2 regions of the Kineococcus haloalkalitolerans genome follow, and region 2 is predicted to be linked to the other one. Evidence: riboswitches for the same ligand, from Rfam matches in the RefSeq annotation. Region 2 holds a riboswitch; the other holds the start of a gene.
What was found. A riboswitch is a leader RNA that binds a small molecule or an ion and turns the genes downstream of it on or off. The one in region 2 is predicted to bind S-adenosylmethionine.
Positions count from the first base shown of each region.

Region 1 (3,387 bases), on a different contig from region 2:
GGCCGCGGGGGCGTCGGTGCTGGCGTTCACCCTCGGCGCGGCGCTGCCCCTGCTCGCCGTGCTGCTGCCCCCGGACGCGGCGCGGGCACCGGCCTGCTCCGCCGCGGTCCTGCTCGCGCTCGCCGTCACCGGCCTCGTCAGCGCCCGCCTCGGCGGCGCCGACCCGCGCCGGGCCGTGCTGCGCACCACCGGCGGGGGAGCCGTCGCCATGCTCGTCACCTACGGGACCGGCTCGCTGCTCGGCACCGCCCTCTGACGCCCGCTGGGCCCTGCGGGGTGGGTCCGGTGGGCACTCTGCCGCTGGAACGACGTCCTGCTGGACGATCTGCCCGTCCGGACCAGTCCCGCTTGCGCACCGGTACCCGGCGTCGCGACGCTGCGCGGGTGACGACGACCGGACCGGCCGCGACCCGGCCACCCACCGCGGCGGCCGCGCCGCTGCCCCACTCCCGCGCCGAGGACGTGGCGGGCCTGCTCGTCGGGACCTTCCTGGCCTCCCTGGGGCTGCACCTGCTGCACGCGGCCTCGGCCGTCACCGGCGGCACCGCCGGGCTCGCCCTGCTCCTCGGCTACGCGGCCGGTCTGCCCTTCGGCGTCCTGTTCCCGCTGGTGAACCTGCCGTTCGTCGTGCTCGCCGTGCGGGTCAAGGGCTGGGCCTTCACGCTGCGCTCTGCGCTCGCCGTCGCGGCGGTGTCCCTGCTCAGCCCCCTGCAGGCGGCCTGCCTGCCGGACCTGCGGATCGACCCCGTCTACGCGGTGCTGGCCGGCAACCTCGTGGCCGGCACGGGGCTGCTCGTGCTGTTCCGCCACCGCGCCAGCCTCGGCGGGTTCGGCGTCCTGGCGCTGGTGCTGCAGGAACGGCTCGGCTGGCGGGCCGGCTACGTGCAGATGGTGCTGGACGTCGCCGTGGTCACCGCGTCCGTGGCGGTCGTCGGCCCGGCGGTGGCCGCGCTGTCGGCCGCGGGCGCGGTCGTGCTCAACCTCGTGCTGGCGATGAACCACCGCCCGGGCCGCTACACGGGCAGCTGACCCGGTCGGTGCACGGGCAGTCGACCCCGGTCGGGGAGCGGGTGCGCCCTCAGCCGCCCAGGCCGGCCCGCAGCGCCCACGCGCGGGTGGCGGCCACGTCCAGGCGCAGCTGCTCCACGAGCTCGCTGGAGCCGGCGTAGCGGCGCTGCGGGCGCAGCCGCTCGTGCAGGCGCACCAGCACGGTGCGCTCGTACAGGTCGCCGTCGAAGTCGAGCAGGTGCGCCTCCAGCAGCCGCTGCCCGTCCCGGCCGTAGTAGGTCGGGCGGTGGCCCACCGACACGGCGGCCACGTGCACCGGCCCGCCGGTAGCCGGGTCCACCTGCACCGTGCCGGCCCACACGCCGTCGCGCAGCCCGTGCTCGGGCACCGCGACGTTCGCCGTCGGGAACCCCAGCAGCCGCCCGCGCTCGTCGCCGTGCTCGACCACGCCCTCCACGTGCAGCAGGGCGGGCGCGTCGCGCAGGCGGTGCTGCGCCGGCAGGCGGGTGGTCAGGGCGCTGGGGCGTTCGGGCACGAGGACCTGCTTCCGGGCCGGGCTCCGCGGAGCCGCGCTTGCCGGGCGCCCACCGCCCGGCCGGGTCGTCACCTGGAGCACCCCACCGCGGTGGAGGGTTGCCGGGCAGCCAGCCAGGGCTTCACGCTGCCGCTCTTGACCTGCGGTCACGGTAGGAAGGGGTCCTGGACGTGTCAACAGCAGCGCGGGGGGACGGATGACCGGGACGACGACGACCGGCGGTGCGGGCGGCGCGCCGTGGGAGGTGCCCGCCGGGCTGCTGGACGGGCTGCTGGACGGGCTGCCGCCCGCGCGCCGCGAGGTGTTCGCCCTGCGGGTGGAGCGCTGGTGGGAGGACCTGCGCAGCGGCCTGGCCGGTCTGCACGCGCCGGACGTCGCCGACGACCTGGCGGCCCGGCTGCTGCGCCTGGCCGCCGGGGCGTGCGCCCGCCGGCCCGACGACCTGCACCGCCTGGACCAGGCCCGCACCCTGCGCCCCGACTGGTTCCAGTCCCCGCGCGCCGTCGGGTACGCCGCCTACACCGAGCGGTTCGCGGGCACCCTGGCCGGCGTGGCCGGCCGGCTGGACCACCTCGAGGACCTCGGGGTCACCTACCTGCACCTCATGCCCCTGCTGCGCCCGCGCGAGGGCGACAGCGACGGCGGCTACGCCGTGGCCGACTACCGCGCCGTGCGCGAGGACCTGGGCGACGTGGAGGACCTGCGCGAGCTGGCCACCGCCCTGCGCGCGCGCGGCACCAGCCTCGTCCTGGACCTCGTGCTCAACCACGTCGCCCGCGAGCACGAGTGGGCCCGCGCGGCGCGCGCCGGCGACGAGCGCTACCGCCGCTACTTCCACGTCTTCGACGACCGGACCCTGCCTGACGCCCACGAGCGCACGCTGCCGGAGGTGTTCCCCGACTTCGCCCCCGGGAGCTTCACCTTCGACGACGAGCTCGGCGGCTGGGTGTGGACGACGTTCAACTCCTTCCAGTGGGACCTGGACTGGTCGAACCCCGAGGTCCTCGCCGAGTTCGCCTCGATCGTGCTGTTCCTGGCCGAGCTCGGGGTGGAGGTGCTGCGCCTGGACGCGGTGGCGTTCCTGTGGAAGCGGATGGGCACGAACTGCCAGAACCAGCCCGAGGTGCACTCCGTGGTGCAGGTGCTGCGCGCGCTGACCCGCATCGCCTGCCCCGCGGTGCTGCTGAAGGCCGAGGCGATCGTCGCGCCCGACGACCTGGTCCACTACCTCGGCCGCGGCCGCCACCACGGCCGCGTCAGCGACCTGGCGTACCACAACACGCTCATGGTGCAGGTGTGGTCGTCGCTGGCCGCGCAGGACGTGCGGCTGGCCGCGCAGGCGCTGCGGGCGCTGCCCACCGTGCCGACGACGACCGCGTGGATCACGTACGCGCGCTGCCACGACGACATCGGCTGGGCCGTCTCCGACGCCGACGCCGCGGCGGTCGGGCTCGACGGGCACGCCCACCGCTCGTTCCTGTCCGACTGGTACTCCGGCGCCTTCGAGGGGTCCACCGCGCGCGGCCTGGTGTTCCAGGAGAACCCGGCGACGGGGGACCGGCGGATCAGCGGCACGTGCGCGGACCTGGTGGGGCTGACCGCGGCCCGCGAGGCGCTGGCCGCCGGGACGGGGGACCCGCGGGTGCACGCGGAGCTGGAGGCGGAGGTGGACGCGGCGCTGGCCCGGCACCTGCTGGCCCACGCCGTCGTCTTCGCCTGGGGCGGCATCCCGGTGGTGTGGTCCGGCGACGAGGTCGCCGCGCCCGGCGACCCGGACTGGGCCGCCGACCCGGCGCACGCCGCCGACAACCGGTGGGCGCACCGGCCGCGGCTGGACGAGCGGG
Region 1 is NZ_JBJLSH010000023.1:21,017-24,403, forward strand. Features, by position in the region: gene ACRYMY_RS10730 (VIT1/CCC1 transporter family protein) at 1-256, shown strand, start outside; gene ACRYMY_RS10735 (YitT family protein) at 385-1,029, shown strand; gene ACRYMY_RS10740 (riboflavin kinase) at 1,079-1,543, opposite strand; SAM riboswitch class IV at 1,573-1,684, opposite strand; gene ACRYMY_RS10745 (amylosucrase) at 1,740-3,387, shown strand, end outside.
Region 1: another riboswitch for S-adenosylmethionine. It lies ahead of ACRYMY_RS10740 (riboflavin kinase); the one in region 2 lies ahead of ACRYMY_RS10135 (MetQ/NlpA family ABC transporter substrate-binding protein).

Region 2 (3,387 bases):
GCGGTGACGACGGCCAGCACGACGAGCGCGGGGTCCACGACGGGGACCGGCGAGGAACCCCTGACCGAGGAGGAGGTCGCGCGCCTGCGGGCGGACTTCCCGGTCCTGGCCCGCACCGTCCGCGACGGCAAGCCGCTGGTCTACCTGGACTCCGGCGCCACGTCCCAGAAGCCCCGGCAGGTCCTGGACGCCGAGCGCGCCTTCTACGAGCAGCGCAACGCCGCCGTGCACCGCGGCGCCCACCAGCTGGCCGAGGAGGCCACCGACGCCTTCGAGGGCGCCCGCGCCGCCGTGGCCGGCTTCGTCGGCGCCCGCCCGGCCGACGTGGTGCTCACGAAGAACGCGACCGAGTCGCTGAACCTCGTCGCGCACGCCTTCAGCACCGCCACCGCGCTGGCCCAGCGCTCGGCCCGCCCCGTCGACCCGGCCTTCGTGCTGCGCGAGGGCGACGAGGTGCTCGTCACCGAGGCCGAGCACCACGCCAACCTCGTGCCCTGGCAGGAGCTGTGCCTGCGCACCGGTGCGGTGCTGCGCTGGGCCGGGGTGCGCGAGGACGGCCACCTGGACCTCGACGCCCTCGAGGCGCTGGTGGGCCCGCGCACGCGCGTGGTCGCCGTCACCCACGCCTCCAACGTGCTCGGCGCCCTCACCGACGTGCCGCGGGTGGTGGCCGCCGCCCGCTCCGCCGGTGCGCTGAGCGTCCTGGACGCCTGCCAGTCCGTCCCGCACCTGCCCGTCGACCTGCCCGCCCTCGGCGTGGACGTCGCGGCGTTCTCGGGGCACAAGATGCTGGGCCCCTCGGGCATCGGCGTCCTGTGGGGCCGCGGGGAGGTGCTGGAGGCCATGCCGCCGTTCCTCACCGGCGGCTCGATGATCGAGACGGTGCGGATGGAGGGCTCCACGTTCGCGCCCCCGCCGCAGAAGTTCGAGACCGGCGTGCCGATGACCGCGCAGGCCGTCGGCCTGCACGCGGCCGTCGACTACCTCACCGGCTGGGGGATGGCGCGCGTGGAGGCGCACGAGCGCGCGCTGACCGCCCGCCTGCTCGACGCCCTGGCCGACCTGCCGTGGGTGCGCGTGGTGGGCCCGCGCGCGGCCGCCGAGCGCACCTCGCTGGTGTCCTTCGCCGTCGAGGGCGTGCACCCGCACGACGTCGGGCAGGTCCTCGACGACGCCGGGATCGCCGTGCGCGTCGGGCACCACTGCGCCTGGCCGCTGCACCGGGCGCTCGGCCTGGCCGCCACCACCCGGGTCAGCTTCGGCCCGTACAACACCGCCGCCGAGGTGGACGCCGTCGTGCGCGAGCTGCACCGCGCGCGGGAGGTGTTCGCCTGATGGACCTGTACCAGCAGCTCATCATCGAGCACTCCAAGCACCCGCAGGGCGCCGGCCTGCGCGAGCCGTTCAGCGCGCAGGTGCACCACGTGAACCCCGTGTGCGGGGACGAGGTGACGCTGCGCCTGGACCTGGCCGGCGCGCCCGGCGAGGAGGTCGTGCGCGACGTCTCCTTCGAGGCGGAGGGCTGCTCCATCAGCCGCGCCTCGGCCTCCGTGCTGCACGAGCTCGTCGTCGGGCAGCCGCTCGAGCGGGCGCTGGCGGTGCGCACGGCGATGCAGGCGATGCTCACCAGCCGCGGCGCCGACACCGGCGACGAGGAGGTCCTCGGCGACGGCGTCGCCCTCGCCGGGGTGGCGCGCTACCCCGCCCGGGTGAAGTGCGCGCTGCTCAGCTGGGCGGCCTTCGCCGACGCCGTCCAGCGGGCCTGAGGAGGACCCTCCGGGCCCTCCCGCCCGGTGGGAGGCGCGCCTCTCAGGACCGATTTGACCGCGTGAGCGGCGCCTGCCTACTGTCCTGCACGGCATCGAGCGTCAGCGACAAGCCCTGGCTAGCTGACCGGCAACCCTCGTCCGCGGTGGGGTGCCCCAGGTGGAAGCCCGGCGGGGTCGCCCCGCAAGCGTGTGAACCGGTCCTCGACGGACCAGCTGTCCTGCGGCCCAACGACGTCGTCGCCACTGCGGGGGACGGCGCCGACCCCAGGAGAAGACCGTGAGCAGCACCACCCCCTCCCTGCCCGACAAGCCGAAGAGCCGCACCCCGCTGATCGCCGGGATCGTCGCCGCGGTCGTCGTCGTGGCGGTCGTCGTCGGCGTCCTGCTGAGCCGCGGCGGCGGTTCGGCCACCACCGCGGCGACCGAGCGCACCGTGCGCATCGGCGTCTCGGACCAGGCGCTGCCGTTCTGGCGCACCTACACCGACCTGGCCGCCGAGCGCCTCGGCGTCGAGGTGCAGCTGGTGAACTTCACCGACTACAGCCTGCCCAACCCCGCGCTGGCGCAGGGCGAGGTGGACATCAACCAGTTCCAGCACACCCAGTACCTGGCGAACTACAACGTCGACGCCGGCGACGACCTGCAGCCCATCGGCGCCACGGCCGTCTACCCGCTGTCGCTGTACTCGACCACCGCCGACAGCGCCGACGCGCTGCCCGAGGGCGCCCAGGTCGCGCTGCCCAACGACGCGATCAACCAGGCCCGCGGCCTGCTCGTGCTCCAGGCCGCCGGCCTGCTGACCCTGCGCGAGGGCGGCACGCCGTTCTCCGACCTGCAGGACGTGGAGGACTCCCGCGTCGAGCTGGTCTCCCTGGACGCCTCGCAGACCGCCAACGCGCTGCAGAGCGGCTCGGTGGCCGCGGCGGTCGTCAACAACAACTACGCGGCCAGCGCGGACCTCGCCGACGAGGACGTCGTCTTCGCCGACGACCCGGAGAGCCCCGAGGCCGCGCCGTACGTGAACCTCTTCGTCACCCGCGCCGAGGACGCCGACGACCAGACGTACCTCGACCTGGCCGCCCTGTTCCACGACCCGGCCGTCCTGGAGGCGTTCTCGCAGGACTACCCCGGCGGTGTGGTCCGCGACGTGGACGCCGCGACGCTGCAGGAGCAGCTGGCCGCCATCGAGGAGGACGCCCGGGCGGCGCAGGGCTGAGATGGCCGCCATCGTCTCGCTGGAGGGTGTCTCCAAGCACTACCGGCGCCCGGGGGGTGACGTCGTCCGCGCCGTGGACGACGTCACCCTCGAGGTGGCGCAGGGCGAGGTCCTCGCCGTCATCGGCTACTCCGGCGCCGGCAAGTCCACGCTCGTGCGCCTGCTCAACGCGCTGGAGCCCCCCACCGGTGGCCGGGTCGTCGTCGCCGGGCAGGACCTGACGACGCTGGGGGAGAAGGACCTGCGCCGCGCCCGGCAGCGGATCGGGATGATCTTCCAGCAGTTCAACCTGTTCCGCTCGCGCACCGTGGCCGGCAACGTGGCATACCCGCTGAAGGTGGCGCGCGTGCCCAAGCGCGAGCACGACGCCCGGGTCGCCGAGCTGCTGGACTTCGTGGGCCT
Region 2 is NZ_JBJLSH010000021.1:32,587-35,973, forward strand. Features, by position in the region: gene ACRYMY_RS10120 (NtaA/DmoA family FMN-dependent monooxygenase) at 1-7, shown strand, start outside; gene ACRYMY_RS10125 (aminotransferase class V-fold PLP-dependent enzyme) at 4-1,335, shown strand; gene sufU (Fe-S cluster assembly sulfur transfer protein SufU) at 1,335-1,766, shown strand; SAM riboswitch class IV at 1,858-1,963, shown strand; gene ACRYMY_RS10135 (MetQ/NlpA family ABC transporter substrate-binding protein) at 2,047-2,985, shown strand; gene ACRYMY_RS10140 (methionine ABC transporter ATP-binding protein) at 2,987-3,387, shown strand, end outside.